Regions from separate parts of the Sphingomonas sp. Leaf28 genome, predicted to be linked through region 3. Evidence: riboswitches for the same ligand, from Rfam matches in the RefSeq annotation. Region 3 holds a riboswitch; each other region holds the start of a gene.

Region 1 (12,308 bases), on a different contig from region 3:
GCAGGATCGCGTCGTGGCGATCGGCCACGCGCGCGAGATCGCCGAGCGGCGCGCGGTCGCCGTCCATGCTGTAGAGACTCTCGACCGCGATCCAGACCTGCCCCGTGCCGCCCGCGCTGCGCCATGTGGCGATCGCATCCTCGACCGCGCCGGCATCGTTATGCGCCGCGCGCACGCAGGTGGCGCGGGTCAGCCGCATGCCCTCGTGTGCGCTTGCATGGATCAGCGCGTCATGGACGATCAGGTCGGCACGCTGCGGCAGCGTCGCGAACAGTATCGTGTTGGCGACATACCCGCTGGCGAAGAACAGCGCCGCCTCGGTCCCGAAGAACCGCGCGGCCGCCGCCTCCAGCGCCTCGTGCTCGGGCGCATTGCCGCGCAGCAACCGCGAGCCGCCCGAACCGACCGGCACGCCGCGCGCCAACGCCTCGGCCATCGCGCCGCGCAGTCGGTCCGATCCGGCGAGCCCGAGGTAGTCGTTCGACGCGAAATCGACGCCTGCGCGCGGGCGGAGCGATCGGTACCGGTCGGCGGCGGTCAGCGTGGCAAGGTCTCGGTGCTGGTCGGCGAACATCATCGCGCCGCCCTAACCGCTACGCGGCGCGAAGACGATAGTGCGGCGCGACCGCGCGGTTAGCCTGCCTGCAACGTCGCGATGAACCGCGCGGCGCGCGCGCCGACCTCTGCCGCGGTCATGCCCGGCGCATAGAGCGCAGAGCCGAGGCCGAAGCCTGCCGCGCCTGCCTTGCGCCACTCGGCCATGACCTCGGGCACGATTCCGCCGACCGGCAGCACGCGCGTGCCCTTGGGGAGGACGGCGCGCATCGCCTTCAACACGGCCGGGCTGGCGGCTTCGGCGGGGAACAGCTTCAGCGCGGCGGCGCCCGCGTCGAGCGCCGCGAACGCCTCGGTCGGCGTGGCGATGCCAGGCAGCGCGACATAGCCGCGCTCGGCCGCCGCCGCGATCACCTGCACGTTCGCGTTGGGCGCGATGATCAGCGTGCCGCCCGCCGCGCCGACCGCCGCGACGTCCTCGACTCGCAGCACGGTGCCCGCCCCGACGACGGCGCGGCCTTCGAGCCGGCGCGCCAGGCGGGCGATGCTGTCGAGCGGATCGGGCGAGTTCATCGGCACTTCGAGGATCGTGAACCCGGCCTCGACCAGCGCGTCGCCGATCGGCTCCACCTCGTCGGGCGTCACGCCGCGCAGGATCGCGATCAGCGGGCAGCGCGCGAACGCGTCGTCAAAGGCCTGGCGGTGGGGCGTCGTGAAAGTCATGCGGCAAGATCCTTGATGCGCGTGATGCCGGCCACGAACGCGGCCTGGCTGTCGATAGCGTGCGACGTGCCGCCGAGTGCATCGATCGCCCCGGCATAGAGTGCGCCGAGCGCTGGGTCGGCGAGAATATGGACCGTCGTGCCGGACTCGATCCGCGCGGCGGTATCCGCGCCGATCAGCAACCCGCTCGCGAACGAGGCCGCATCCGCATCGTCGGCAAGCCCGAGCACGCCGCGCGCGCGGATCGCGAACAGGCTCGCGGCGAGATCGCGTTTCGCCCCCTCCGCGACGCCGGCGAGGAACGCCGCCCCCGGCTCGACCGGGTGGCCGAGCTGTCGGGCGAGGACGCCGTGCGTGCGGAGCAGCGCAAACAGCTCGCCGGTCATCGCGGTGGTGAAGCGCGTGATCGCGCCGCGCTCGACCGTCGCCCATTTGCAGTGCGTGCCGGGCTGGCACAGCAGCGCCTCCGCGGGCACGAGCCCGGCCGCGACCGCGCCGAGCAGCTGGACTTCCTCGCCGCGCATGACGTCTGCATGCACCCCGTCGCGGTACGACAGCCCCGGCACGATCGCGGTGCGGTCGTCGATCTGGTCTAGCGCAGCGGCGATGTCGGCAAGACCCGCGGGCGCGGCGACATAGGGAACGCTGCGCCAGCCGATGTTCGATCCGACCATCCCGGCGAGCAGCATCGGCAAGTCGCCGAGCCGCTGGCGGATCCCCGCGACCTCGGCGGGATAGTCCGCCGCGGCGACGCTCGCCGCGCCGCGATCGTCGCGTTCGGACGCGACCACCTGGCCGTCCTCGATCCGGAACGCGCGTCGGTTGGAGGTGCCCCAGTCGACTGCGATGAAAGACGTCATGGTCGCCACCTTGCTCCCGTCGCGACGCAACGGCGTACGCCCTCCGAATTATACGATAAAACAACCATGTCCAGCCTCCACCGAGTCGTCCGCTCCGGCAAAACGCATTCGGCCGAAACGCACTGATCGAGGATAGCGCCGCAGGAACAGACACCGAACCCCCTCGTTCAGCCCCGACCAGCGAGAGGAATGCGTGTGCTTCAGATTAGCGCTCAGGCCGAGACCGACACCGGCACTATCGAGGCAGCGCCTCCCGAATCGGTCGCGGTGGCGATCGCCGACCGGCTCGCGCAAGGAAGTCTGGTCTATGTCGCGCTGGACGACCGGCGCGCGACCGACATCGCGGCGATCGCCGCCGCGCTCGTGCCCGATGCGGTGGTGATCCAGCTGCCGTCGAGCGATGCGTTGCCGGGCGACGACGCGCCGGCCTCGCCCGCCAATGTCGGGCTACGCGTCGCGGCACTGCGTCGCGTGCGGCATGCGACCACGCATGAAACCGGACCGGTCCTGCTGGTGACTACGGCTGAGGCGACCGCGGTGCGCTATCCCGAACCGGCATCGTTCGATGCGGCGCCACCCCGGCTCGAGGTCGGCGATACGCTCGACATCGAGGCGTTCGCGGCGGCAGCGGCGGAGATCGGCTATATCGTCGACGACCGGATCGACGAGCCCGGTGAGATCGCGGTGCGCGGCAACGTGATCGACATCTTTCCTGCGGACCGCGAGACCCCGGTCCGCATCGAATTCGCCGACGGACGGATCACTGCGCTGCGCGACTATGATCCCGTTTCGCAGCTCGGCTCCGCCGACATCGCCTGTGTCGAGGTCGGGCGCGCGACCGAGCCGCTGGTCGAGAAGGGCGTCGCGCTCCTCGCGCATCTCGCCGATGCGGCGATCGCGTTCGATCCCGGCGTCGATCGCCGTCGCGCACGGTTCATGGCGATCGCCGCCGATGGCCTGCCGCGTCGCAAGGCCAGCGCCGATCTGGTCGCGACCCGGTCCTGGGATGCCGCGGTCGCCAAGCGCGACGTCGTCGCGATCGCGCCGGATGCCACGCCGTCGCCCCGCTTCGTCGAACAGCGCGATCCCGCGCGAGGGTTCGCCAAGCTCGCCAAGGACGTGCTGGCCGATTCGCGTCTCGTGCTGGTCGGCTCGCCGCGCGACCTGCGCTTTCTCCAGCCGCGGCTCGAGCGGCGGGCGAAGATCGATCTCGTGCCCGTCAAGCGCTGGTCGGAGGTCGTCGCGGCCAGGCTCGGCACGGCGATGATGCTGGTCGCACCGATCGATCGCGGCTTTGCGAGCTCTGGCGTCACCGTCGTCGCGGGTGCAGACCTGCTCGGCGGCCGCGCGCGCGGCGACGAGATCGCCGCGAGCGGCGCGGGCGCGCTCACGGGTCTTTCGAGCGAGCTGCGCTGCGGCGACGTCGTCGTGCACGAGGAGTTCGGGATCGGCATCGTCCGTGGACTCGAAACCCTGCCGGATACCGGCGGCGACGCGATCATCCTGTGCTACGCCAAGGAAGGCCGCCGGCTCGTCCCCGTCGCCGAGGCCGACCGGATCTGGCGCTATGGCGCGGACGCCGACGCGGTGACGCTCGACACGCTCGACGGCGCGTCGTGGCAGAAGCGGCGCGGCGCGATCGACGCGGCGATCGCCGACAGCGCGCGCGATCTCGCGGCGATCGCCGCCGAGCGCGCGGCGCAGACGACCGACCCGATCATCCCCGACCGGGTGGCCTATGAGCGGTTCGCCGCCGGGTTCGCCTTCACCGAAACGCCCGACCAGGCGCGCGCGATCACGACCACGCTGGCCGATCTGGCGAGCGGCAAGCCGATGGACCGGCTCGTGATCGGCGACGTCGGCTACGGCAAGACCGAGATCGCGCTCCGCGCCGCCGCCGCGGTCGCGCTGGCGGGGCGTCAGGTCGCGATCACCGCGCCGACGACGGTCCTCGTCCGCCAGCATATCGAGACGTTCACGCGGCGGTTCGAGGGGACCGGCGTTGCCGTCGCCGGTCTGTCGCGCCTGTCGAGCACCGCCGAAAAGACGCGCGTGAAGGCCGGGCTTGCGGACGGATCGATCGGCGTCGTCATCGGCACCGGCGCGATCGCGGGCAAGGGTGTGGCGTACAAGGATCTGGCACTGGTCGTGATCGACGAGGAGCAGCGGTTCGGCACCGCGGACAAGGCCAGGCTGCACGCGCTGGGGGCGGGGCACGTCCTGACGCTCAGCGCCACGCCGATCCCGCGGACGCTGCAATCGGCGATGATCGGGCTCCAGGGCATGTCGGTGATCGCGACCCCGCCCGCGCGTCGCCAGCCGATCCGTACCGCGGTCGCGGCGTTCGACGATGCCACCGTCCGCGCGGCATTGCGGCGCGAGCGTGCACGCGGCGGCCAGAGCTTCGTCGTGGTCCCGCGGATCGACGACATGGCGCCGCTGGCCGCCCGGCTCGCCAAGCTCGTCCCCGAACTCGGCATCGTCCAGGCGCATGGCAAGATGCCCGCCGCCGAGATCGACGAGGCGATGGTCGGGTTCGCCGCGGGCGATGGCGACGTGCTGCTCGCCACCAACATCATCGAGGCGGGGCTAGACGTCCCGCGCGCGAACACGATGATCGTCCACCATGCCGACCGGTTCGGCCTGTCGCAGCTGCATCAGTTGCGCGGCCGGGTCGGGCGCGGCGGGCGCCGCGGGCAGGTGATGCTGCTCACCGACGGCGACGCGACGATCGCCGAGGCGACGCTCAAGAGGCTGCGGACGTTGCAGGCATTCGACCGGCTCGGCGCGGGCTTCGCGATCAGCGCGCGCGATCTCGACCTGCGCGGCGCGGGCGATCTCGTCGGGGAGGCGCAGGCCGGGCACATGAAGCTGATCGGGATCGACCTGTACCAGCACCTGTTCGGCCGCGCGCTGCGGCTGGCGCGCGGCGAACAGGTCGACGACTGGGTGCCCGACCTCCATCTCGAGCTCGGCGGCACGCTGCCCGAAGCCTGGATTCCGGAGGAGGAGGTTCGCCTGTCGCTGTACGGCCGGCTGGCACGGCTCGAGGACGTCGTGGCGCTCGACCGGTTCGAGGCCGAGCTCGAGGATCGCTTCGGCACGATCCCCGATTCGGCGCGACAGCTGCTGTTGCTCGCACGGATCCGGTTGCGTGCCTGTGCCGCGGGAATCCGGCGGATCGACGCCGGCCCTGCGGCGATCGCGTTCACGCCGCACGATCGCCGCGCCGAGGCGCCGCTTGACGAGCTGGTCGAGAAGAACGGCCGCTGGATCTTGAAGTGCGCGGTCGCCGATCCGGTCGAGCGCGCCGCACAGATCGAGGCGCTGCTCGACGCGCTGGCCGGGTGATCCGGCCCGTCTATTCCGCGGCAGCGGCCAGCGGTGTCGAGAGCGCCTCGTCCGCCAGCGCGGCGAGGATCGCCTGGACCAGGTCGACGACCCGCGCGAACCCCGCGCCGGGCGCGTGGAGCTTGCGATCGAGATAGACGGTGCGATCGAGTTCGAGCTGGATCGCGTGGATACCGCTGTCGGGGCGGGCATGGCGTTCGAGGATATGCCCGCCCGCATAGGGCGTGTTGCGCGCCACCGAAAAGCCGTGCTCGGTACAGGCGCGCTCGGCGCGATCGACGAACCGCGGCGCGGCGGCATGGCCGAACCGGTCGCCGAGCACGATCCGCGTACCGCCCGGCCCGAGCGGCGGCATCGAATGCAGGTCGAGCAGCACCGCGACGCCGAATCGCGCCTGCGCGGCCTGCAACGCCGCCGCGACCGCCGCGTGATAGGGGCGGTGGTCGGCGACGATCCGCGCGGTGACTTCGGCATCGGTGAATCGCCGCGCCCACAGGTCGCCCGCCCCCGATACGCGGCGCGGCACCAGCCCCAGGCCGCTGCGCAGCTTGGCGGATTGCTGGACCGGCGCGACCCCGCGCGCGCCCTCGTCGATCAGCGGATCGCGCTCGTCTTCCGCGCGGTTGAGATCGATCCAGGCGCGCGCACGCCGCTGGATGATCGTCGCCTGGTCCGTCCGCGCGCTGCGTGCCACCGCATCGACCAGCCGATCCTCGAGCGGCAGCAACGCCGCCAGCGGCACGCGCAACGCGGTTTTTAGCGAAAGCGGATAGTCGCGCCCGGCATGCGGCACCGATATCACCACCGGGCTGGTCGGCGGCGCGGCGTCCCGTTGGTCGGCAGGCGGCAGACGATCGAAGGGGGACAGCGGCATGGCGACCACGCTAAACCGGCCGACCGGGACGGGCAATGGACCTGGAAATGTTAACCAATTTGCGGCTAGGACCGCGCGTCAAAGCACGCGTGCAAACAGGACTTTAGATCGATGTTGCGAATTCTGCTGGCCGAGGATGATCAGGTCATGCGCGAGTATCTGACGCGGGCGCTTGAACGCTCGGGCTATGCCGTCACCGCGGTCGATCGGGGGACGGCGGCGATTCCGCTGCTCGAGACGCAGACGTTCGACCTGTTGCTCACCGATATCGTGATGCCCGAGATGGACGGGATCGAACTCGCGCAGAAGGCGGGCGAGATGTGCCGCGATCTGCGCGTCATGTTCATCACCGGCTTTGCGGCGGTCACGCTGAAGGCCGGGCGCGCGATGCCGCAAGCCCGTGTCCTGTCGAAACCCTTCCATCTGCGCGACCTCGTCGCCGAGGTGGATCGGCTGTTCGAGATGGATAATGCAACCGGCATGCATTGAACGCTTGCACCCCGCGATAACCGCGGCTAGTGGAGCGCTCCGGCGGGCGTGTAGCTCAGTGGTAGAGCACTGTGTTGACATCGCAGGGGTCGCAAGTTCAATCCTTGCCACGCCCACCATAGAAAGCCCCGCTAGCCATTTGGTTAGCGGGGCTTTTTGCTGTCCGGGGCTTTGGGGCTTCCGGTATCGTGAAAAGCTGGCATGGCGCGGCGATGATCCGCTTCTCGCTCTCCGCTGCCGCCCTTCTGTCTTCCAGCGCTGCCGTCGCCCAGTCCGCCGAACAGCCCGCAGCCTCTGCCCCTGAAAACGCCGTCGCGCGCGAGATCGTCGTGACCGGGCGGGGGCTGGCCGACGCGCGCGGCGATCGTGCCTATGCTGTCGTCACGATCGATCGCGCGCGGATCCAGGCCAATGCGAGCAACCGGCTGGAGAGCGTGCTCGCCGACGTTGCCGGCTTGCAGCAGTTCCGCCGGTCCGACTCGCGCAGCGCCAACCCGACCAGCCAGGGCATTTCGCTCCGCGGCATCGGCGGCAATGCGTCGAGCCGAGCGCTGCTGATCTTCGACGGCGTGCCGCAGGCGGATCCGTTCGGCGGCTGGGTGGCGTTTCCGGCCTATGCGACGGGGCGGCTCGGGCGCATCCGGGTCACGCGGGGCGGTGGCAGCGGCTATCAGGGGCCGGGCGCGCTGGCCGGGACGGTCGAACTCGAAAGCGCGACGCCCGAGCAGTTGGCGCCGGTCCAGGCCAGCATCGCCTATGGCAGCCGCGATTCGGTCGACGCGCAGGGCTCGGCGGCCTTAGTGCGCGGATCGGGGTTCGCGACCGTGTCGGGGGCCTATGCGCGCGGCGACGGGTTCACGCCGACCGTCGCGCAGAGCCGCGGGATCGTCGATCGCCCGGCGCCGTACGAGCAGGCCTCGGGCGCGCTCCGGACCGTCGTCGGGATCGGCGCGACGACCGAGGTGCAGATGAATGCGAGCGCGTTCACCGATCGCCGCGATCGCGGGAGCGACTTCACCGCGAACACCAGCGAGGGCGCCGATGCGAGCGTCCGGCTGATCGGGCGCGGGCGCTGGGGCTATTCCGCGCTGGCGTATCTGCAGACGCGCGCCTTTGCGAGCAGCTTCAACAGCATCAATGCCGTGCGCACCACCGCGATCCAGTCGCTGAACCAGTATAACACGCCCGCCACCGGGCTCGGCGGGCGGATCGAGATCCTGCCGCCGCTGGGCGAAAGCATCACGCTACGGCTGGGCGCGGATATCCGCGACGTCAGCGGCAAGACGCAGGAGCTCTATACCTTCGTGAACGCGGCACCGACGCGACGGCGCGAGGCCGGTGGCGGCACGACGACGACGGGCGCGTTCGCCGATGCCAGCCTGGTGGCGGGCGACGTCACGCTCAGCCTCGGCGGGCGGATCGACTGGTGGTCGATCGATGGCGGCTATCTGTCCGAACGGCCGCTGGCGGGCGGTGCGGCGCTGACCAACCTGCGCTATGCGGACCGCGATGGCCATGAGACGACCGGCCGGGCGGGCGTGGCGTATCAGCCGGTGGAGTCGATCACGCTGCGCGCCGCCGGCTATCGCGGCTGGCGGTTGCCGACGCTCAACGAGCTGTACCGCCCGTTCCGTGTCGGCAACGACGCGACCGCGGCGAACGCGCTGCTGTCGCCCGAGCGGCTGACGGGGATCGAGGCTGGCGTCACGCTGACGCCCGCGCCGGGGGTGACGATCGCCGCGACCTATTTCTACAACCGGCTCAAGGATGCGATCGCCAACGTCACGACGACCAGCCCGCCGCAGATCCTGCCGGGGGTGACGACCTACCGGGTCCGCCAGAATCTCGATGCGATCCGCGCGCACGGGTTCGAACTCGACGCGGCGTATCGCCCCGATGCGGGGCCGTTCGGCGTGCAGGCATCGTGGTCGCACACCAATTCGACGGTCGAGGGGTCCGGGCTCACCGCTGCGCTCGATGGCCTTCGCCCGGCGCAGACGCCGCGCGACCAGGTGTCGGGGACGGTCGACTGGCGGCGCGATGCCGCCGCGCTGTCGCTGACCGTGCGGCGGATCGGCCGGCAATATGACGACGACCAGAACAGCCGCGTGTTGGATCCGGCGACGACGCTCGATGGCTATGCCGCGCTGCCGATCACGCGCGCGCTGGTCGCCGAGCTGCGCGGCGAGAACCTGTTCGATGCGCGTGTCGAGGCGGGGATCAGCGGCGCGAATATCGTCGAGCGCGCCACGCCGCGGACGATCTGGGTCGGGTTGCGCTACGGCCTGCGCTGAGGGGGCAGGGTCGCATCCGCGCTTGCGTTGACCCGTGCCGGACCCGCGACTAATGCAAACCCTGTGAAGGGTTCCCGGCGACGGGATCAAAAGGGAAGCCGGTGCGCGGGCAGGGTCGTCAGGATCCCCATCCGCAAGACCGGCGCTGTCCCCGCAACTGTGACCGGATAGCGGCCACCCCGATTGCGCCACTGGGTCTCGGCCTGGGAAGGCGGGGTGGCAGCGACGACCCGGAAGCCAGGAGACCTGCCCGTCACGGTCGATCCACTGCGCGGGCGGGTGCTCCGGTGCGGACGAGTGCCCTATCGAAGGGGTGTCCTCGAGCGAGAGACGTCTGCCGGTCCGCGAATGGTCGTGGGCGGCTCTGCCAGGACGTGCCCCATGACGAAGTTCCTCCTCCTCCTGAGCGCCGCCGCGATCGCGGCATCGGCCGATGCCCAGACGCTCCCGGCCGCCGACGCGTCGGACGTCGTCGTGACCGCGACCCGAGTCGCGCAACCCGCCAGCGAGATCGGGCAGGCGGTGACCGTGATCGATCGCGCCGAGATCGAGCGGCGGCAGACGGTCGTGGTGTCCGATCTGCTCGCGACCACGCCCGGGGTCACCGTCACGCGTAACGGCACGCTAGGGGCGCTGACCGGCGTGCGGATCCGCGGTGCCGAATCCGACCAGACGTTGGTCGTGATCGACGGCGTGCGAGTCAACGATCCGGCCTCGACCGGCGGCGGCTTCGATTTTGGCAACCTGCTGGCGAGTTCGGTCGAGCGGATCGAGGTGCTGCGCGGCCCCAACTCGGTACCCTGGGGCAGCCAGGCGATCGGCGGCGTCGTCAACATCATCACCGCCGCCCCCGCCGAGGGGCTGCAGGCGCGCGCCAACGCCGAATATGGCTATGCCGACAGCATGTTCGCGAGCGCGGGCATCTCCGGCGCGACGGGGCCGGTGTCGGGCTCGCTCACCGGCGGGTATCTGCGCACCGACGGCATCTCGTCGGCGGCCAGCGGTACCGAGCGCGACGGCTATCGCCAATACGGCGCGACCGGCCGGCTGGGCGTCGAGTTCGCACCCGGGATCGGCCTCGATCTGCGTGGCTATTTCGCGGACAGCCGGGCCGAACTCGATGGCTTTCCCGCGCCGGACTATGTGCTTGCCGACACCGCGGACTATGGCAAGACGCAGGAGCTCTATGGCTATGCCGGGCTGCACGCGAACTTCGCCGACGGGCGGTTCAACAACCGAGTCGCGTTCACGATCGCCGACATCAACCGCGACACGTACGAACCGGCCTTTGGTGCAGAGCCGTCGTTCCTCGGCCGCGGCCGCAGCGAGCGCTACGAATATCAGGGCGACTTCCGCCCGCTCGACCAGGTTCGCGTCGTCGCCGGCGTCGAGCGCGAGAATAGCCGCTTCAACGACGGCTTCACCTATGCCGACACCGGCATCACCAGCGTCTACGGCCAGCTGATCGTCAAGCCGCTCGACATCCTCACGCTCACCGGCGGCGTCCGCAACGACGACCACGAGGATTTCGGCAACCACACGACGTTCGGCGCGAACGCGGCGCTGGCGCTGCGCACCGGGACCACCGTCCGCGCGAGCTATGGCGAGGGCTTCAAGGCGCCGACATTGTACCAGCTCTTCTCCGACTACGGGAACCGCGGCCTCGATCCGGAGACCGCCCGCAATTTCGACATCGGCGTCGAGCAGGCGTTCCTCGCCGACCGGGCGCGCGTCGGCGTGACCTATTTCAACCGCCGCACGCGCAACCAGATCGACTTCCGCGATTGCAGCCCGACAGAGCAGACGACCGCCGGTTCGATCTGCGTCGACCGCCCGTTCGGCGTCTATGACAATGTCGCGCGCGCGGAGGCGGACGGGGTCGAGGTTTCGCTCGCGCTGCGTCCGGTCGATCCGCTGACGCTGACCGCGAACTACAGCTATATCCACACGGAGAACCGCTCGATCGGTGCCAATTTCGGCAACACCCTCGCGCGGCGTCCCGAACAGACCGCGAGCGTCAACGCGGATTACCGGTTCGCGGTCGGGCTCTCGATCGGCGGCACGGTGTCGCTGGTCGGCGACAGCTTCGACGATGCCGCCAACATGACTCGCCTCGATGGCTATGCGCTCGCCAGCATCCGCGCGGAGGTGCCGATCACCGAGCAGGTCGCGCTCTACGGCCGCGTCGATAACCTCACCGACGCGCGCTACCAGACGGTGGCGGGCTATGGGAATTATGGCCGCGCAGCCTATGGCGGCGTCCGGCTGCGCCTGAAGTGAGGTCTGTGGGGATACTTCTCGCGCTGCTACTCGGCGCGTGTGCGCAACCGCCGACCGGGGGCGGGGGGATCGTCTCGACCAACCCTTGCGTGGATTCGGTGCTGATCCGGATCCTGCCGCCCGCGCGGATCGCCGCGATCAGCCATTATTCGCAGGCGCCGACGGCGACCTCGATCCCGCTCGACGTCGCGCGCCGCTTCCACGCGACCGCGGGGACCGCCGAGGAGGTGATCGCGCTGCACCCCGATCTGGTCATCGCCAGCACCTATACGCCGCCCGCGACGCAGGCGGCCTATGCGCGCGCCGGGCTGAAGACGCTGCTGCTCGGCATCCCCGATTCGATCGCGGAGAGCCAGGCGCAGGTCACGCAGATCGCCGACGCCGTCGGTGCGCCCGCAGGCGGCGCGCGGATCAACGCCGAGATCGATCGCGCGGTCGTGCGCTGGAGCCGCAAGGATGGACCCGCACCAGCCGCGTTGCTTTATATCAGCGGCGATCTGGCGACGGGGGGCAGCACGCTGTTGAACGAGATGATGACCCGCGTCGGCTTCCGCAACGCCGCCGCCACTTATGGCCTGACGCATACCGGCACGCTGTCCGCCGAGACGATCGTCACGCAGCCGCCCGCGGTCGTGATCGCCCCCGAACGCGTCAGTCGCGGCACGCTGCTGCGGCACCGGCTGCTGCCGACCACGCCGCAGGCCGTCTTCCCACGCGTCCTGATCAACTGCGGCGGCCCGACGCTGCCGCCCGCGCTCGAACGGCTCGCGGCGATCCGGGCGAGCGTGTCGTGAGCCGGCCGCTCAAGCTTGCGGCGCTGCTGCTGCTGGTGGTCGTCCTGTTCGGCCTGTCGCTCGGCTGCGGCAAGGTCTGGGTGCCGCT
Region 2 (12,308 bases), on a different contig from region 3:
AACTCGCCTATCTGGCGCGGCCGACGACGGGGAGCTTCGAGCGGCCTTATGGGTGGGGCTGGCTGCTGGCGCTGCATGACGAACTGGCGTTGCGGCCCGATCGCGGCTGGGCGGCGGCGATCGAGCCGCTCGCGCGCGCATTCGCGGCGCGGTTCGCGGACTATCTGCCCAAGCTCGTCTATCCGGTCCGGAGCGGCAAGCATGACTGTACCGCGTTCGCGCTGGTCCATGCGTTGCGCTGGGCGCGGACGCACGACACCGCGCTGGCGACGCTGATCGAGGCGCGCGCGCGCGACTGGTTTGGGACCGATCGCGATTGCCGGCCATGGGAGCCGAGCGGCGAGGATTTCCTGTCGGCGACCTTGTGCGAGGCGGTGCTGATGCGCGTCGTGCTGGGGGCATCGTTCGAGGGGTGGCTGGGCGACTTCCTGCCGGACCCGTTCGGGGCGGCGACGACGTGCCTGCAAGCGCCCGCGCTCGTCAGCGATCGGTCGGACGGCCGGCTTGCGCATCTCGACGGGGTGAACCTGTCGCGCGCCTGGGGGTGGCGATCGATTGCCGAGGCTTTGCCCGACCCGACGCGGGCGCGCGGCATCGCCGACGCGCACCTCGCCGAGGCGCTGCCGCATCTTGCCGATGATTATATGGGCGAACACTGGCTGGCGACGTTCGCCCTCCTCGCGTTGGACGCCTGACATCGTCGTGATCGGCGGTACGTGATTCGGTCAGCGTCGCGATAAGTCATTACGTGCCCGAAATGGATCGATCATCTGTGCGGACGTTGCCGGCTGTTCCGCGGTAGTGGCTACCGGGCTGAAAATCAGGTTTGTCCTGCCGTCGCAACCACTTCGGTAAGCGGGTCTCCTGCCTCTCCCTTCGGCACGGTCGGGGACGACGCTGATGCTGGACCGGATCGCCGATTGACCGGCTGGAGCGGGCGTGAAAGCGTCCGTTGGTGCGAAATTGCAGGAGACGCCCGTGCTGGTTCTCGCTCTGATCATCGGCTTCGTCGCCGGATTGCGGGCGATGATGGCCCCGGCGGCGATCGCCTGGGCCGCATCGACCGGCCTGCTACAGTTGCAGGGGTCGGGGCTGGCCGTTCTCGGGGCGCGCTTCACGCCTTGGGTGTTCACGATCCTGGCGGCCGGCGAACTCGTCGGCGACCAGCTGCCCTCGACGCCGAGCCGTATGACCCCCGCACCGTTCATCGCGCGGATCGTCACGGGTGGCGTGTCGGGCGCGGCGATCGGCTATGCGACGGGCGCGCCGATCCTCGGGCTGGTGCTGGGTGTGATCGGTGCGGTCCTCGGGACGGTGGGCGGTGCGCGACTGAGAGCCTTGCTCACGGCGACGTTCGGCCGCGATCGGCCTGCCGCGCTGGTCGAGGATGCGCTGGCGATCGGGCTCAGCGTGATCGTGGTCGCATCGCTATGACACGGCGGTTCGATGCGATCATCGTCGGCGCCGGGCAGGCGGGGCCACCGCTCGCCGGGCGCCTGACCGCGGCGGGGATGACGGTCGCGCTGATCGAGCGCAAGTTGGTCGGCGGGACCTGCGTCAATACGGGGTGCATGCCGACCAAGACGCTCGTCGCCAGCGCCTATGCCGCGCACCTCGCCCGGCGCGCGGCGGAGTTCGGCGTGCGGACCGGGGATGTCGGGATCGACATGCCGGCGGTGGCGGCACGCGCGCGCAAGGTCGTGACCGACGCGCGTGAGGGAAACGAGGCATGGCTGGCAGGCATGGCCGGGCTGACGATGCTGCGCGGCCATGCGCGCTTCACGGGGCCGACGACGATCGCGGTCGATAACGAGATCCTGACCGCGCCGCGCATCTTCCTCAACGTCGGCGGGCGCGCGAGCGTGCCCGACATGCCGGGCGTCGGCGACGTGCCGCATCTCGACAATACCGACATGGTGGCGCTCGAGGCGGTGCCCGCGCATCTCGTCGTGGTCGGCGGAAGCTATGTGGGGCTCGAGTTCGCGCAGATGTATCGCCGGTTCGGCGCGGCGGTGACGGTCGTCGAACGCGGCGAACGGCTGATCGCGCACGAGGACGCGGACGTGTCGGACGCGGTGCGCGACATCCTTGAAGACGAGGGCATCGCGATACGGACGGGGGCGAACTGCATCGCCTTCGCGCGGCACGAGGACGGCGTCGCGGTGTCGGTCGATTGCGATGCGGGCGAGCCGGTGGTGGTCGGCAGCCATGTGCTGCTCGCGGTCGGTCGGCGGCCGAATACGGACGATCTCGGACTGGAACATGCGGGGATCGCGACCGATGCGAAGGGCTATGTGATCGTCGACGATCTGTTGCAGACCAACGTCCCGGGGATCTGGGCGCTTGGCGATTGCAACGGGCGCGGCGCGTTCACGCATACCGCGTATAACGACTTTGAGATCGTCGCGGCGAACCTGCTCGATGGCGACGACCGGACGCTGAGCCAGCGGCTGGTCGGCTATGCGCTGTATACCGATCCACCGCTGGGCCGGATCGGGATGACGCAGACGCAGGCCGAGGCGTCCGGGCGACCGATCCTGGTCTCGTCGAGGCCGATGACGCGGGTCGGTCGGGCGGTGGAAAAGGGCGAGACCAAGGGGTTAATCAAGATCGTCGCGGATGCCGAGACGCAGCGGATCCTGGGTGCGGCGATCCTCGGCGTGGGGGGCGACGAGGCGATCCACGGGATCCTCGACATGATGAACGCCGACCAGAGCGTGGCGGCGCTGCGCTGGGCGGTGCCGATCCACCCGACGGTTTCCGAACTGATCCCGACCGTCTTGCTCGGGCTCGAGCCGGTGGTGCGGACATGAGCCCCGCCGGATCGCGCGACCACCAGATGTTCCCGGTCCTCGACCCCGATCAGCGCGAGACCGCAAAACGGTTCGCGAGCGGCCCGGCACGGACGTTTGCGCCTGGCGAGCCGGTCTATGCGATCGGCGAGCAGGGCGCGCCCGCGTGGCTGGTGCTGGCGGGGTCGATCAAGGTCAGACGCCGCGATGGCCTGAACCATGACGCGCCGATCACCGCGCACGGGGTCGGCCAGTTCACCGGGGAGGTGAACCAGCTCGCGGGTCGGCCATCGATCGCGGCGGGCAGGGCGGGGCCCGACGGGTGCACCGCGTTGCCGTTCGACCCTGCGCATCTGCGGGCGCTGATGGTGGGATCGGCCGATGTCGGCGAAATCGTCATGCGCGCGCTGATCCTGCGCCGCGTGGGGCTGATCGAGGATGGCGGCGCCGGGACGGTGATCGTCGGCGTGCCGGGCAGCCCCGATATCGTCCGGTTGCAGGGGTTCCTGACCCGGTCGGGCTATCCCAATATCGTTCTCGACGGCGCGTCGGACGACGAGGGTCGGGCGCTGATCGAGCGGATCGGTGTGCTGCGCAGCGACCTGCCGGTCGTGGTCTGTCCGAATGGGACGATCCTGAAACGGCCCTCCGATGTCGAGGTCGCGGCCTGTCTCGGCATCACGCCCGACCTTGATCCGGCGGTGGTGTACGACGTCGCGATCGTGGGTGCGGGGCCGGCGGGACTGGCGGCGGCGGTGTATGCGGCATCGGAAGGGCTGTCGGCGATCGTGCTCGACGAACGCGCGATCGGCGGCCAGGCGGGCGCATCGGCGCGGATCGAGAATTACCTGGGCTTCCCGACCGGGATATCGGGGCAGGCGCTGGCGGGGCGCGCGTTCAACCAGGCGCTGAAGTTCGGGGCGGAGATCGCGGTGCCGCTGGAAGTGGCGCGGTTGGTCTGCGACGAAGAGGTCGTCGACGACGAGCCGCTCGTGCTTGCGCTGCCGGGGGATCGACAGGTGCGATCGCGGACCGTGATCGTCGCCTCGGGCGCGCGCTATCGTCGGCCCGATATTCCCGATCTCGAGCGGTTCGAAGGGGCGGGCGTTTCCTATTGGGCATCGCCGATCGAAGCGCGGCTGTGCGAGGGCGAGGAGGTCGCGCTGGTCGGCGGCGGCAATTCGGCGGGACAGGCGGTGGCGTTCCTGGCGCCGCGCGTGAGGCATCTGCACCTCGTCGTCCGGCGCGACCTTGCCGCGACGATGTCCAGATACCTGATCGACCGGATTGCCGCGCTGCCCAACGTGACGCTGCATGTCGGGGTTGAAATCGTCGGGCTGGAAGGTGACCGCGCGACCGGACTGACCGCGGCGATATTCCGCAACCACCGCGACGGGGGCACGCTGCGCCGCGCGATCCGGCACCTGTTCCTGTTCATCGGCGCCGATCCCAATGCGGGCTGGCTGCACGGCTGTGTCGAGACCGACGAGAAGGGGTTCATCGTCACCGGCAAGGCGGCGCTGACGCTGCAAACGAGCCGCGCGCGCGTCTTCGCGATCGGCGATGTGCGGGCGGGCTCGACCAAGCGCGTCGCCGCGGCGGTGGGCGAGGGTGCCGCGGTGGTCGCGCAAATCCATGTCGCGCTCGCCGACGCGGCCGAACGCTCGGCGTCCTGAATAGGATAGCGGGAAGCAGCGTTCGGGCGACCCAAACTCGCGCATACCGACCGCCTGCGCGATCACGCTCGCTTGCGTCGCCGTACCCCGACCGCTAGCCGAGCCCGATCGGTAAAAGCGTGAGTATTCGACGATGCGGCATGTGATGATGGGGCTGTTGGCCGTTACGATGCTCGCCACGGCGGGGTCGGCGCAGCGGGCCAACCGCGCAGGGCCGGGCCTGGTTCGAGTCCGCTTCGTCACGTCGGAGGGCCCGATCGTGCTGGCGCTCGATGCACGCCGCGCGCCCAAGACGACCGAGAACTTCCTCGAATATGTCGATGACGGACGGTTCGACGGGACCGACTTCTATCGTGCGAGCCGGCAGAAATCGGCGCCGAAGCTCGGGTTCGTCCAGGGCGGCATTCGCACCGACGCGCGGCGGATCCTGCCGCCGTTTCCGCTTGAGACGACTGCGAAGACCGGGATCAAGCATCTCGACGGGACGATATCGATGGCGCGCGGCATGACGCCGGCGTCGGCGGGCGGTAATTTCTTCATTACCGTGGGCCCCGCGCCGGCGATGGACGCGCGGCCGGGCTATCCCGGCTATGCGGCCTTCGGGCACGTCGTGGCGGGTATGGACGTGATCAAGCGTATCCTCGCCAAGCCGACCGGTGGCGGGATGGATGCGTTCAAGGATCAGATGATCCTCAAGCGCGTGGCGCTGGTCAGCGCGCGGCGGCTCGACGGCGTGGCCAAGCCGACCGGACTGCCGCGCGCCTGGCTGATCAAGACGGGTCCCGATCGGAGGAAGTGAAGTCCGAGGGCCTGCTCGAGGCGATCAGGCGGTCAGGCTGAGCGCGACGGCCTCCGCGACCTTGATTCCGTCGACCGCGGCCGAGAGGATGCCGCCTGCATAGCCGGCACCTTCGCCCGCCGGGAACAGCCCGGCGGTGTTGAGGCTGACGAAATCGTCGCCGCGCGTGATCCGGACGGGTGACGAGGTGCGCGTCTCGACTCCCGTCAGCACCGCGTCGGGATGATCATAGCCGGGGATCTCGCGGCCGAACGCGGGCAACGCCTCGCGCAACGCGGTGATCGCGAAGTCGGGCAGGCATTCCGACAGATCGGTCATGTGGACGCCTGGCTTGTACGACGGGATCACCGCGCCGAGCGCGGTCGAGGCGCGGCCTGCGAGCAGATCGCCGATGCGTTGCGCGGGCGCCTTGTAGTTCGAGCCGCCCGCGACATAGGCGCGCGATTCCCAGTGGCGCTGCAGTGCGATCCCGGCAAGCGGGTGACCGGGATAGTCGCGCGCGGGATCGATGCCGATCACGATGCCGGAGTTCGCATTGCGTTCGTTGCGCGAATATTGGCTCATGCCGTTGGTGGCGACGCGGCCCTCCTCGGAGGTCGCGGCGACGACGGTGCCGCCCGGGCACATGCAGAAGCTGTAGACGGTGCGGTCGTTCTTGCAGTGATGCGACAGGCTGTACGCCGCCGCGCCGAGATCGGGATGGCCGGCGCAGGGGCCGAAGCGGGCTTCGTCGATCCACGATTGCGGATGCTCGATGCGGACGCCGATCGAGAACGGCTTGGCCTCGACATGGACGCCCGTGGCGTGGAGCATCTCGAACGTGTCGCGCGCGCTGTGGCCGACCGCGAAGACGACATGGTTGGCTTCGAGATAGTCGCCGGTGCTGAGATGAAGTCCGCGGAGCTGGCGGGTGCCGACCTCTTCGACGACATCGAGGCCGTCGACGCGGGTCGAGAAACGATATTCGCCGCCGAGCGCCTCGATCGTCTCGCGCATGCTCTCGACCATCGTGACGAGGCGGAACGTGCCGATATGCGGGTGCGCTTCGGTCAGGATTTCGGGCGGCGCGCCGGCCTTGACGAACTCGGTCAGGACCTTGCGGCCGAGATGGCGCGGGTCCTTGATCTGGCTCCAGAGCTTGCCGTCGGAGAAGGTGCCCGCGCCGCCTTCGCCGAACTGGACGTTGGATTCGGGGTTGAGCACGCTCTTGCGCCAGAGGCCCCAGGTGTCCTTGGTGCGCTCGCGGACGAGCTTGCCACGGTCGAGGATGATCGGGCGGAACCCCATTTGCGCGAGGATCAGGCCTGCGAAGAGACCGCAGGGGCCTGCGCCGACGACGACCGGGCGCGCGCCGGCATAGCTCGGGCCGCTTTTGGTGACGAAGCGATAGCCGGTGTCGGGGGTGCGCTGGACGTGGCGATCCTTGCGGAAGCGGGTGAGGACGGTGTCCTCGTTCTTCAGCGTGACGTCGACCGAATAGACGAGCTGGATGTCCATCTTGTCGCGCGCATCGTGCGCCCGCCTGGCGATCGTGTAGCGGATCAGGTCGCGCGGCGTCACGCGCAGGCGATCGCGGATCGCGGCGGGGAGCGCCTCGTCGGCGTGGTTGAGCGGGAGCTTGAGGTCGGTGATACGGAGCATGAGGCAGGCTCTAGCGCCGCGCGGCGCGATCCGCCATCGGGAGCGCGAGAGGACATGATCATGCGGACCGATGACGAGCAGAATGCCAAGAGCGCAAAACGCAAGGAGGTCCATGACCGGATCGTCGCGACCAAGTCGATCGAGAAGGGGCTGATCATCGTCCACACCGGCAAGGGCAAGGGCAAGTCGACCGCCGCGTTCGGCATGGCGGTGCGGATGATCGGGCATGGCCGGAAAGTCGGCGTCGTCCAGTTCGTCAAGGGCGCGATGGCGACCGGCGAGAAGGCGGTCTTCGACGCGTTCCCCGCGCTGTGCGAGTTCAAGCCGATGGGCGAGGGGTTCACCTGGGACACGCAGGACCGTGCGCGCGACATCGCGGTCGCACGCGCGGCGTGGGACGAGGTCAAGCGGATGATCGCCGATCCGTCCTATGCGATGGTGGTCGCCGACGAACTCAACATCGTCCTGCGCTACGACTATCTGCCGGTCGACGAGGTTCTCGCGGCGTTGGCGGCGAAGCCTGAGATGACGCATGTCGTTATCACCGGGCGGAACGCGCCCGAGGCGTTGATCGAGGTCGCGGACCTGGTGACCGACATGACTCAGGTGAAGCATCCGTTCCGATCAGGCGTGAAGGCGCAGCTGGGCGTGGAGTTCTAGGGGGGCGCGTCATACCCCGCGCCCGGCCGTCATCCTGACGAAAGTCAGGACCCAGGGTAACGAGCGCTACCCTTCTTGGCTCTGGGTCCTGACTTTCGTCAGGATGACGGGAGGGGTGGGGCTGCTGGCGCGGGTCCGACGGATGCTGCGCTGTCTTGCGTCACCCTTGTCGCGCGCGTATCGCTCGACCCGCGACAGGTTCCCCCGACGTTCGCGCCGAGGGGGATGAAAATGGGAACGGGAAACACCCGGCTGCCCCTGCAACTGTACGCGGCGAGCCACCGTGCCTCATGCCATTGGGATCATCCCGAGAAGGCGGCGCGGACGGCGTTGACCCGCGAGCCAGGAGACCTGCCCGTCGCGGTCGTCTTTCGTCCGGCCAGGGTGCGCCGAACGGACGGGTAACACCCCGAGCGACGACATCGCTTCGCGTCGCGCGGAGGCCGGAGGCGTGCGCCCTCGGCCCTCGCGCGGGGCGGGATCGACTGTCCGAAGGGGTAACCATGCCTGCATTTTATCGTTTTTCGTATCCGCACGCCCGAGCCTCCGCATGTTGAAGCAGGTCGAAGACGGCGTCGCGGTCGTCGCGTGCACCACCTGCCGCCACTCCGCCGACGCCCGCGACGACGCCGACGGCCAGCGCGGCGGGGCACGGCTCGCCAGCGCGCTGAAGGCGTTGCAGGCGAGCGATCCCGCTTATGCCGACGTCGCGGTGCAGGAGATGCCGTGTCTGTTCGCGTGCCAGGATTTCTGCACGATCCATCTGCGCGCGCCCGCCAAGGTCGGTTATGTGCTCGGCCGGTTCGAGCCCAACGAGGACGCCGCGCGCGCGATCCTCGATTACGCGAAGCTCTATGGCGAGAGCGCGTTCGGGCAGGTGCCGTTCAAGCAATGGCCGCAGGGCGTGAAGGGGCATTTCATCACGCGCACCCCGCCCGCCGGGTTCGTCGTCGAATGACGGCGTTCGCGACGCCTGCCGCATTTCTGGCGGCCTTGCGCGGGTTGCCGCAGCCCGACGCCGCGGCGCGATCCGCAGCGGTCGCGCGGCAAGCCGAGTTGACCAAGCCACCGGGGTCGCTCGGGCGGCTGGAGGACATCGCGGTGTTCATGGCGGGCTGGCAGGGCAACCCGCTGCCCCGGCTCGATCGCGGCTGTGCGGTCGTGTTCGCGGGCAATCACGGCATCGTCGCGCGCGGCGTGAGCGCGTTTCCTGCCTCGGTCACCGCCCAGATGGTCGCCAATTTCGAGGCCGGCGGCGCGGCGATAAACGCGTTGTCGCGTGCTGCAGGGCTCGACCTCAAGATCGTTTCGCTCGATCTCGACCGGCCGACCGCGGATTTCACGCAGGCACCGGCGATGACGGAGGACGAATGCCTCGCCGCGATTAACGCGGGTGCGGCGGCGGTCGTGGATGCGCCGAACCTGATCGTGCTGGGCGAGATGGGGATCGGCAATACGACGAGCGCGGCGGCGTTGTGTTTGGCGAGCTTCGGCGGGTCGGCACGCGACTGGGTTGGGCCGGGCACCGGGGTCGATAGCGACGGCATCGCGCGCAAGATCGCGGTCGTCGAGGCCGGGTTCGCGCTGCACCGCGACTCGCTGATCACGCCGTTCGATATCCTGCGGCGGCTTGGCGGACGCGAATTGGCGGCGATCGCGGGCGCGGTGGTTGGCGCGCGGCTGGCGGGCGTGCCGGTGATGCTCGACGGGTACATCTGTTGCGCGGCGGTCGCGCCGCTGGCGGCCGCGTGCCCCGACATCGTCGCGCACTGCCTCGCGGGGCATGTCTCGGCCGAGCCGGGCCACACCACGTTGCTGGCGCGGATCGAACTCGAGCCGTTGCTCTCGATGGGGATGCGGCTTGGCGAGGCGAGCGGTGCGGCGACCGCGACGTTGCTCGTCCGGGCGGCGCTGGCTGCGCATGCCGAGATGGCGACGTTCGCCGAGGCGGGTGTCTCGGCGGCGTGAGCGCGTCCATGCTGTACCTGATGCGGCATGGTGCGCCCGCGGTGACGGGGCGATTGCTCGGGCGGACCGACGATCCGGCAACCGAAGCGGGGATCGCCGCCTGCGCCGCGCGCGCCGCCGGGCTCGACGTCGCGCGGATCGAGGCGTCCGACCTGATCCGGGCGCGGGCGTGTGCGGAGGCGATCGGTCGTCCGCGCGGTTTGCCGGTTGTGGTGGAACCACGCTGGCGCGAGCTCGATTTCGGCGCGTGGGACGGGTTGGCCCCGGCGGCGATCGATCCCGCCGCGCTGGGCGCCTTTTATGACGATCCGGACGCTGCGCCGCCGCCGGGGGGCGAACGCTGGTCCGCGTTGCACGATCGTGTCGCGTGCGCGCTGGAGGCGATGCCGACCGTCTCGACTCTGGTCGTGACGCATGGCGGTGCGATCCGCGCGGCGCTTGCGGCCTTGTGCGGGTTCGATCGGCAGCAGATCTGGGCGTTCGACCTGCCTTATGCCGCGCTGGTGTCGCTGCGGGTCTGGCCGGGACCGACGCGAACCGTGCAGATCGTCGGGCTGGCGACATGACGCGGCTGATCGTCGCGTTCGGTTTCCTGACGCGGCTGCCGATGCCGCGCGTTGCAGCGGAGGCGGACGATTTCGCCGCGGCGATCCGGGTCTACCCGCTGGTCGGGCTCGCGATCGGCGTGTTTGTCGCGCTGGCAGGCTGGCTCGGCGCGCAGGTTGACCCGTGGACCGGTGCGTGTGCCGCGCTGCTGGCATGGATCGCGGTGACGGGGGCGCTGCATCTCGACGGGCTGGCCGACCTGGCGGACGGGCTGGGCGCAGCGCATGGCGATCGGACACGGCTGCTCGCGGTCATGGCCGATCCGCATATCGGCAGCTTCGGGGTCGTCGCGATCGCCGGCCAGATGATCGCCAAGCTCGTGTTGCTGCACGCCGCGGGGCGGGCGGGCTGGTGGGCGCTAATCCTCGTACCGTTTGCGGCACGGATGGGGCCGCTCGTCTGGGCGAGGCTGTTGCCGCCCTTGCGTCCCGGTGGCCTCGGCGCGGCGGTGGCCGGCGCGGTGCGCACTCGCGACCTGCTGGGCTGGGCGCTGGTTCTTGCGCTTGCAGCGGTGGCGGTGCCCGCGCTCGTCGTGCTGCCGGTGCTCGTTCTCGGCGTCGCGGCATGGGTGCGGCGGACGCTGGGCGGCGTGACCGGTGACGCGCATGGGGCCGGGATCGAGATCGTCGAGACGGGGCTGTTAGCCGCGATCGTGGTGGCCGGCGCGCTCGCTTAGCGCAAGCAGCGCATCGAGATCGACGTGGCGTTCGAGCGTGGCTGCGATCGCATCAAGCGCGGCGTCGATCGACGCGCCATGATCGGGCCCGCTTGCCGCGACGCCGAGCCGGGCCAGCCACGCGGCGCGTTGCTCGGCGAGCGCAAGGAGGCCGTGGACATAGCTGCCCGACACGAGCCCGTCCGCACTCGTCGCGCCCTCCGCGCTGCCGTCGGCGCGGTGGCCGACGGGGCGGGCGGTCGCCGACCCGGTCGTCACGCCCATGTGCATCTCATACCCGTCAAAGGCTGCGCCCTGGGCTTGGCCGAAGACCCGGTCTAGCGTCTTGCGTCCGGCGAGGACCGTATCGACGTCGAGCAGGCCGAGCCCCTCGACTTGGCACGCGGGGCCTTCGATCCCATCGGGGTCGGCGATGCTGCGGCCGAGCATCTGATAGCCGCCGCAGAGCCCGAGCACCGGCTTGCCGCGGCGATGATGCGCACGGATGTCGATGTCCCATCCCTGCGCGCGGACGAAGGCGAGATCCGGAATCGTCGCCTTCGATCCGGCGAGCACGATCATGTCGGCGTCGGGGATCGGCGTGCCGGGCGGCACCATCACCAGCGCGACGCCGGGTTCCAGCCGGAGCGGGTCGAGGTCGTCGAAATTGGCGATCCGCGGCGTGATCGGGCAGGCGATCGTGACCTGGCGGTGCGCACTGGCGGCGGGGCGTTCGAGGATCACCGCATCCTCGCTGGGGAGCCGCACCGCGTCGGCCAGCCACGGCACGACGCCGTAGCCGCGCCATCCGCTGCGCGCCTCGATCGCGCGGTAGCCGTCGTCGAACAGCGCGGGGTCGCCGCGGAATTTGTTGATCAGGAAGCCGTGGATCATCGCCGCGTCGGCGGGGTCGATCACCGCGCGCGTGCCGACGACCGCCGCGATCAAGCCGCCACGGTCGATATCGCCGACGAGGATCACGGGGACGTTGGCGGCGCGCGCGAAGCCCATATTGGCGATGTCGCCCGCGCGCAGGTTGATTTCCGCCGGACTGCCCGCGCCTTCGACGACGACGAGGTCACAGCCGGCCGACAGCCGTTCGAAACTGTCGAGCACGTCGACCAGCAACCCGTCGCGACCCTCGCGCCAGCGCGCGGCGGCGAGCGTGCCGCGGACCTGGCCGCGGACGATGAGTTGCGACGTACGATCGCCCTGCGGCTTGAGCAGGACCGGGTTCATGTCGACGCTGGGCGCGACGCGGCAGGCGATCGCCTGGGTCGCCTGCGCGCGGCCGATCTCGCCACCATCGGCGGTGACGGCGGCGTTGTTCGACATGTTCTGCGGCTTGAACGGGCGGACCGACAGACCGCGATTGGCGAACGCGCGGCACAGGCCCGCGACGAGCACCGACTTGCCGACGTCCGAGCCGGTCCCCTGGAGCATCAGAGCGCGCATGCGAGTCCTCCGGCAATGACGAGCAGCAACACGCACGCGCGTCGATAGACGACCAG
Region 3 (4,665 bases):
TGGGGGTGGCGGTGCGCCAGAGGGGTTCGGCGATCTGCACGGCAACTTGTTCAAGCACTTCCTTGGCTCGAGCGCCTACCGTGACAATTTCCGCAAGCCCCCGGTTATCTGCCTCAGCGTGTCGAGCAAGGAGGTGTATCACCGGACCGCCAACGTGCATCCGATCCTCGGCGTCGAGTACCGGAACGACAAGTTTTCCTCGACCGATCAGTATTTCGCCAAGATGGGTATGAAGGTGCGCTACTTCATGCCGCCACACAGCGTCGCGCCGTTCGCCGTCTATCACACCGGCGATCTTGTCAGCGACTACACCAACCTTGAACTTGCCAGCACCATCGCAACGATGGAGACGTTCCAGAAAATCTATCGTCCTGAAATCTACAATGCGAACTCGGTCGCGGCGGAGCATTATCAGCCGAGCCTGAAGTATCAGGACTATTCGCTGACTCGCATCGTCTACGATCGCGAGGAACGTGGTTGCCTCGCTGTCGAGCAGGGCAAATTCGCCGAAGAGCATTTCATCAAGCCGCACAGTGCCGCGCTTCGGCGCTGGTCCGCGACCTGCGGCCTCTGATCCCCACGACACGAAGGTATTTGCATCATGACGACATTGTTGCCGACGACGACCGCGGGTAGCCTGCCCAAGCCTTCCTGGCTCGCCCAGCCCGAGACCTTGTGGTCGCCCTGGAAGCTGGAGGGCGACGAGCTGGTCGCTGGCAAGCAGGACGCGCTCCGCCTCGCGGTCAAGGACCAACGGCAGGCGGGTATCGACATCCTCGGTGACGGCGAGCAGACCCGCCAGCACTTCGTCACGACCTTCATCGAGCATCTCGACGGTGTCGATTTCGAGAAGCGCGAGACGGTGCGCATCCGCAACCGCTACGACGCCAGCGTGCCGACGGTCGTCGGCGCCGTATCGCGCCCGAAATCGGTCTTCGTCGACGACGCCCGTTTCCTGCGCGCGCAGACCGATCAGCCGATCAAGTGGACGCTGCCGGGGCCGATGACGATGATCGATACCCTCTACGACGCGCATTACCGGAGCCGCGAGAAGCTGGCATGGGAGTTCGCCCGCATCCTCAACGAGGAAGCCCGCGAGCTGCAGGCGGTCGGCGTCGACATCATCCAGTTCGACGAACCCGCCTTCAACGTGTTTTTCAACGAGGCGAACGACTGGGGCATCGCTGCCCTGGAGCGCGCGGCCGAAGGGATGACGGCTGAGACCGCCGTCCACATCTGCTATGGCTATGGCATCAAGGCTAACACCGACTGGAAGAAGACGCTCGGCTCCGAATGGCGCCAGTACGAGGAAACCTTCCCCAACCTGCAAAGGTCGAAGATCGATATCATCTCGCTCGAATGCCAGAACTCGCGCGTGCCGATGGACCTGATCGAGCTCGTCCGCGGCAAGAAGGTGATGGTCGGCGCGATAGACGTCGCGACCGACACGATCGAGACGCCGGAGCAGGTTGCCGAAACATTGCGCAATGCGCTGCGCTTCGTCGATGCCGACAAGCTCTTGCCCGCCACCAACTGCGGGATGGCGCCGCTGTCGCGCGACGTCGCTCGGGGCAAGCTCCAGGCGCTGAGTGCCGGCGCGGAAATTGTGCGGCGAGAGATACTCGGCTGATCACGGCGGTGTTGCATCGCCAGCGCGGAACGGGTCCCAGGCTGGCGATGCCCTCGGCCAGGTCAGAAATTGACCCTGGTACCCAGACGCAAGGTTCGTGGTTCGACCACACGACTCAACCGGCCATCCGTTGGCCCTGAAGCGTCAAACGAGGGAATATAGGATTCGTAAAAATAGGCGATGTCCTTGTCACGGCTGTCGAGAATGTTGAGCACCTCGCCATACACCTCGAACCGGCCGATTTTGCGGGCCGCCCGGACGTTGACGACGGTGCTTCCTGAATCCCGGACGCTATTGTCTTCGATCAGCGGATAAGGCCCGAGGTGACGGACGCGAACGCTTGCCTCCCACGGATCGAGCACCAGCGCGATCCCGGCGGATGCGGCGTTCTCGAAGGCGTTCGGAATGCGATCACCATTGTCGTACCGCGACCGGCTCGCGGTGTAATTGCCGTCGATCGCAAGCCACGGCCTGGGCCGCCAGAACGCCACCAGTTCATAGCCACGACGCTCGCTGGCACCGGTCGGTTCGACCGCGTTGGAATCTCCGACGAAGCGCAGTTCGCTGTCGACGTCGAGCCACCAATAGGTCGCGGTCAGCGTAATGCCGGGTAACTGCCACCGGGCGCCGACTTCACGGCCGTTGCCGCGGACCAGCACAGGCACCGGCGTTTCGACGTTTACCGCGCCGCGGACGTCGTTGGAGTGGAACCCACGTCCCCAGTTGCCGTAGAACTCCAGCCGATCGGTCGGCGAGTACGCGATCGATGCCTTGGGCGATAGGATCGTGTCGTCGCCGCTGCCTTCCCCGGCCAACACCGCCGCCTGATCCCGCGCGCGAACGACGTAGTGATAATAGTCCCCGCGGACCCCACCGATCAGGCGGAGGCCCTTAACCGGCGTCCATGTCGCTTCGCCATACAAAGCTGCCGACGCTTCCTCGACATGGTAGCGGCCGAGCGATGACAGGAACGATCGCGCGCTGGTGCGGTACACACCGACGCTACCGATATGGTCGTAGCGCTCTTCGGTACCGAGCGAGACGGCGAGGGTCGGCGCGAGCGTCCAGCGCTTTTCGCCCCGTGCACCGACGATCCAGCGTTTGTCGAACTGGCGGATTTGCGCGCTGGTCCCGTCCGGATCGGTGTAGGTCGGGTTCGAATACATCGACCAGTCGTAGAACTGACCATACACATTGGCGTGCCAGTCCGGCTGGCGGACCGCGATATTGCCGACCAACCGTGTGGTCTCGCCGCGTGCAGTCGGATCGGGTGAGCAGAAGACGTCCTTGCAGAGCGCGGTACCGATTATGCGCTCCGGAATTTGTTCGGTCGGACGCCAGGTCGCGCGGTAGGCGTTGAGCGACGCTTCGATCTGGCCTGCACCGGCTGGAGCAGTATATTTCGCGAAGCCAGAGGCATGGCGCAGATGCTCAGGCTCCTCCCAAGGGCCGTCATAGACCTTGGTCTGCGCGACGAGCGTCAGTTTGCCGGTGCCGATCCCGTCGATCGTGCCACCCGCGGCGATCCGGCCATAGCCATAAGAGCCGCCCTCGACCGACAGGAACGGCCGGGCGAGGCCATCGATCGTGGTCATGTACGCAGCCCCCGCCAGCGCGAAGTCGCCGCCATCGGCACGGTATGGCCCTTTGCGAAAATCCTCGCGCGCGACGATCTCCGGGATCAGTCCGTTGAGATCGAGATAGCCCTGGCCGTGACCGTGCGTGCGCAGGTTCATCTGCACCCCGTCGATATAGGTCGTGAAGTCCGAGCCGTGATCGAGATTGAAGCCACGCAGGAAATACTGGTTGGCCTTGCCGCTGCCCGAATGCTGCGCAGCGACCATCCCGGGAATCGCTTCCAGCAGTTCGGCGACGCGCAGCAGCGGGCGAACCAGAAGGTCGGCCCCGGCGACGGTGCCCTCACTCGCTGCATGCGCAACACCGATCTTCGCTTCGCCGCGGCCGAACACGACGATGTCGTTTGGTGCCTGTGACGGCACAGCCTCGGTGTCTTGCCCCTGAGCCCATGCGGGTGTGGTGCTACATGCCGAAGCGATAGCTATGCATTCGAGCCATTTTGTTCGTAATCTCAGATTCTTCATGTCCGTCCCCCGTGCGCCAAGCGACTTTGGACGGGGGCGTCCGCTGTGAACGGTCGGCGCGCGTCGGCAGGCGGACGCAAGCGCCCGCGACACGAACCGATGCGACCCCCGCCGCTCGTTCGTCGCTCAGACGGAAGAACCGTGCCCCGACCATCCCCTGGACCAAAGCAAGAGCGACCAGACGCTGGCAGGTCTCCTGGCTCACGGGTCGTCGCTCGACATACGGCCTTCCCGGATCTCGGCCGTTACGGCGTTGGTCCAGTGGCTGCACCCTCCAGAAGAGGACGCGATGTACGTCTCGCTCGCCGCTTACAGTTGCAGGGACAGCCTCGGCTTCGGGAGAGCGTCTCCCACACCGTGTTCCCTATTAAGTCCCTCTCGGGACACCAACGCGATCATTGTCGGGTCGGAGACACTTCTCCGGCCTGACGGACATTGCGTACCGGGGAAGGTTCCGATCGGCAAGACAGCCTCGGCCTTCTCTGATCCCGTCCGTTTGCAGGGTAGATCGACACGGCAATGACAGGACTGCCTGCCTGCGCTACCCGCGTTCGGTGTTCGCCGTTCGTCGCCTCCTAGCGCAACGCTACTTCGCGGCCTCGTGTGCGCGGCAACGCTGTTGCTCAAGCTGCTCGTACCGACCGGGTACATGATCGGCAGCGAGCACGGCCGGATCACAATCGAGCTATGTTCCGGCGTCGCCCCTCGAGCCGTGACGATGGCAATGCCGGGTATGCACGGCGACATGCCTGATCACAGCAAGTCGCGGGACCACGGCAAGGCTGAAATGCCGTGCGCGTTTGCGGGCCTGTCAGCCGCAACGCTCGGTGCGATCGATCCTATTCAGCTCGTCATCCTGATCGCCTTCGTCATGGCGGTCGGGCTTTCACCGACCGTGCTGCCGGCGATCACTCGCGTCAGCTACCTGCGCCG

Evidence for each region. A riboswitch is a leader RNA that binds a small molecule or an ion and turns the genes downstream of it on or off. The one in region 3 is predicted to bind cobalamin.
Region 1: linked by a shared signal. The riboswitch ahead of ASE79_RS04115 (TonB-dependent receptor plug domain-containing protein) and the one ahead of ASE79_RS15520 (TonB-dependent receptor) in region 3 are both predicted to bind cobalamin.
Region 2: linked by a shared signal. The riboswitch ahead of ASE79_RS08495 (DUF1636 domain-containing protein) and the one ahead of ASE79_RS15520 (TonB-dependent receptor) in region 3 are both predicted to bind cobalamin.

The regions. Positions count from the first base shown of each region.
Region 1 is NZ_LMKX01000001.1:879,786-892,093, reverse strand. Features, by position in the region: gene ASE79_RS04155 (8-amino-7-oxononanoate synthase) at 1-577, opposite strand, end outside; gene ASE79_RS04150 (2-dehydro-3-deoxy-6-phosphogalactonate aldolase) at 634-1,278, opposite strand; gene ASE79_RS04145 (2-dehydro-3-deoxygalactonokinase) at 1,275-2,138, opposite strand; gene ASE79_RS04140 (helicase-related protein) at 2,334-5,489, shown strand; gene ASE79_RS04135 (N-formylglutamate amidohydrolase) at 5,500-6,363, opposite strand; gene cpdR (cell cycle two-component system response regulator CpdR) at 6,475-6,852, shown strand; tRNA gene ASE79_RS04125 (tRNA-Val) at 6,897-6,971, shown strand; gene ASE79_RS04120 (TonB-dependent receptor) at 7,065-9,146, shown strand; cobalamin riboswitch at 9,198-9,415, shown strand; gene ASE79_RS04115 (TonB-dependent receptor plug domain-containing protein) at 9,528-11,426, shown strand; gene ASE79_RS04110 (ABC transporter substrate-binding protein) at 11,432-12,220, shown strand; gene ASE79_RS04105 (FecCD family ABC transporter permease) at 12,217-12,308, shown strand, end outside.
Region 2 is NZ_LMKX01000007.1:444,523-456,830, forward strand. Features, by position in the region: gene ASE79_RS08460 (DUF2891 domain-containing protein) at 1-695, shown strand, start outside; gene ASE79_RS08465 (DUF4126 family protein) at 979-1,434, shown strand; gene ASE79_RS08470 (FAD-containing oxidoreductase) at 1,431-2,813, shown strand; gene ASE79_RS08475 (FAD-dependent oxidoreductase) at 2,810-4,468, shown strand; gene ASE79_RS08480 (peptidylprolyl isomerase) at 4,617-5,267, shown strand; gene ASE79_RS08485 (NAD(P)/FAD-dependent oxidoreductase) at 5,292-6,908, opposite strand; gene cobO (cob(I)yrinic acid a,c-diamide adenosyltransferase) at 6,963-7,568, shown strand; cobalamin riboswitch at 7,748-7,942, shown strand; gene ASE79_RS08495 (DUF1636 domain-containing protein) at 8,119-8,526, shown strand; gene cobT (nicotinate-nucleotide--dimethylbenzimidazole phosphoribosyltransferase) at 8,523-9,536, shown strand; gene ASE79_RS08505 (histidine phosphatase family protein) at 9,533-10,102, shown strand; gene cobS (adenosylcobinamide-GDP ribazoletransferase) at 10,099-10,818, shown strand; gene ASE79_RS08515 (cobyric acid synthase) at 10,783-12,252, opposite strand; gene cbiB (adenosylcobinamide-phosphate synthase CbiB) at 12,240-12,308, opposite strand, start outside.
Region 3 is NZ_LMKX01000010.1:7,363-12,027, forward strand. Features, by position in the region: gene ASE79_RS15510 (putative oxygenase MesX) at 1-574, shown strand, start outside; gene ASE79_RS15515 (methionine synthase) at 602-1,630, shown strand; gene ASE79_RS15520 (TonB-dependent receptor) at 1,693-3,732, opposite strand; cobalamin riboswitch at 3,901-4,138, opposite strand; partial or broken gene ASE79_RS20460 (recombinase family protein) at 4,656-4,665, shown strand, end outside.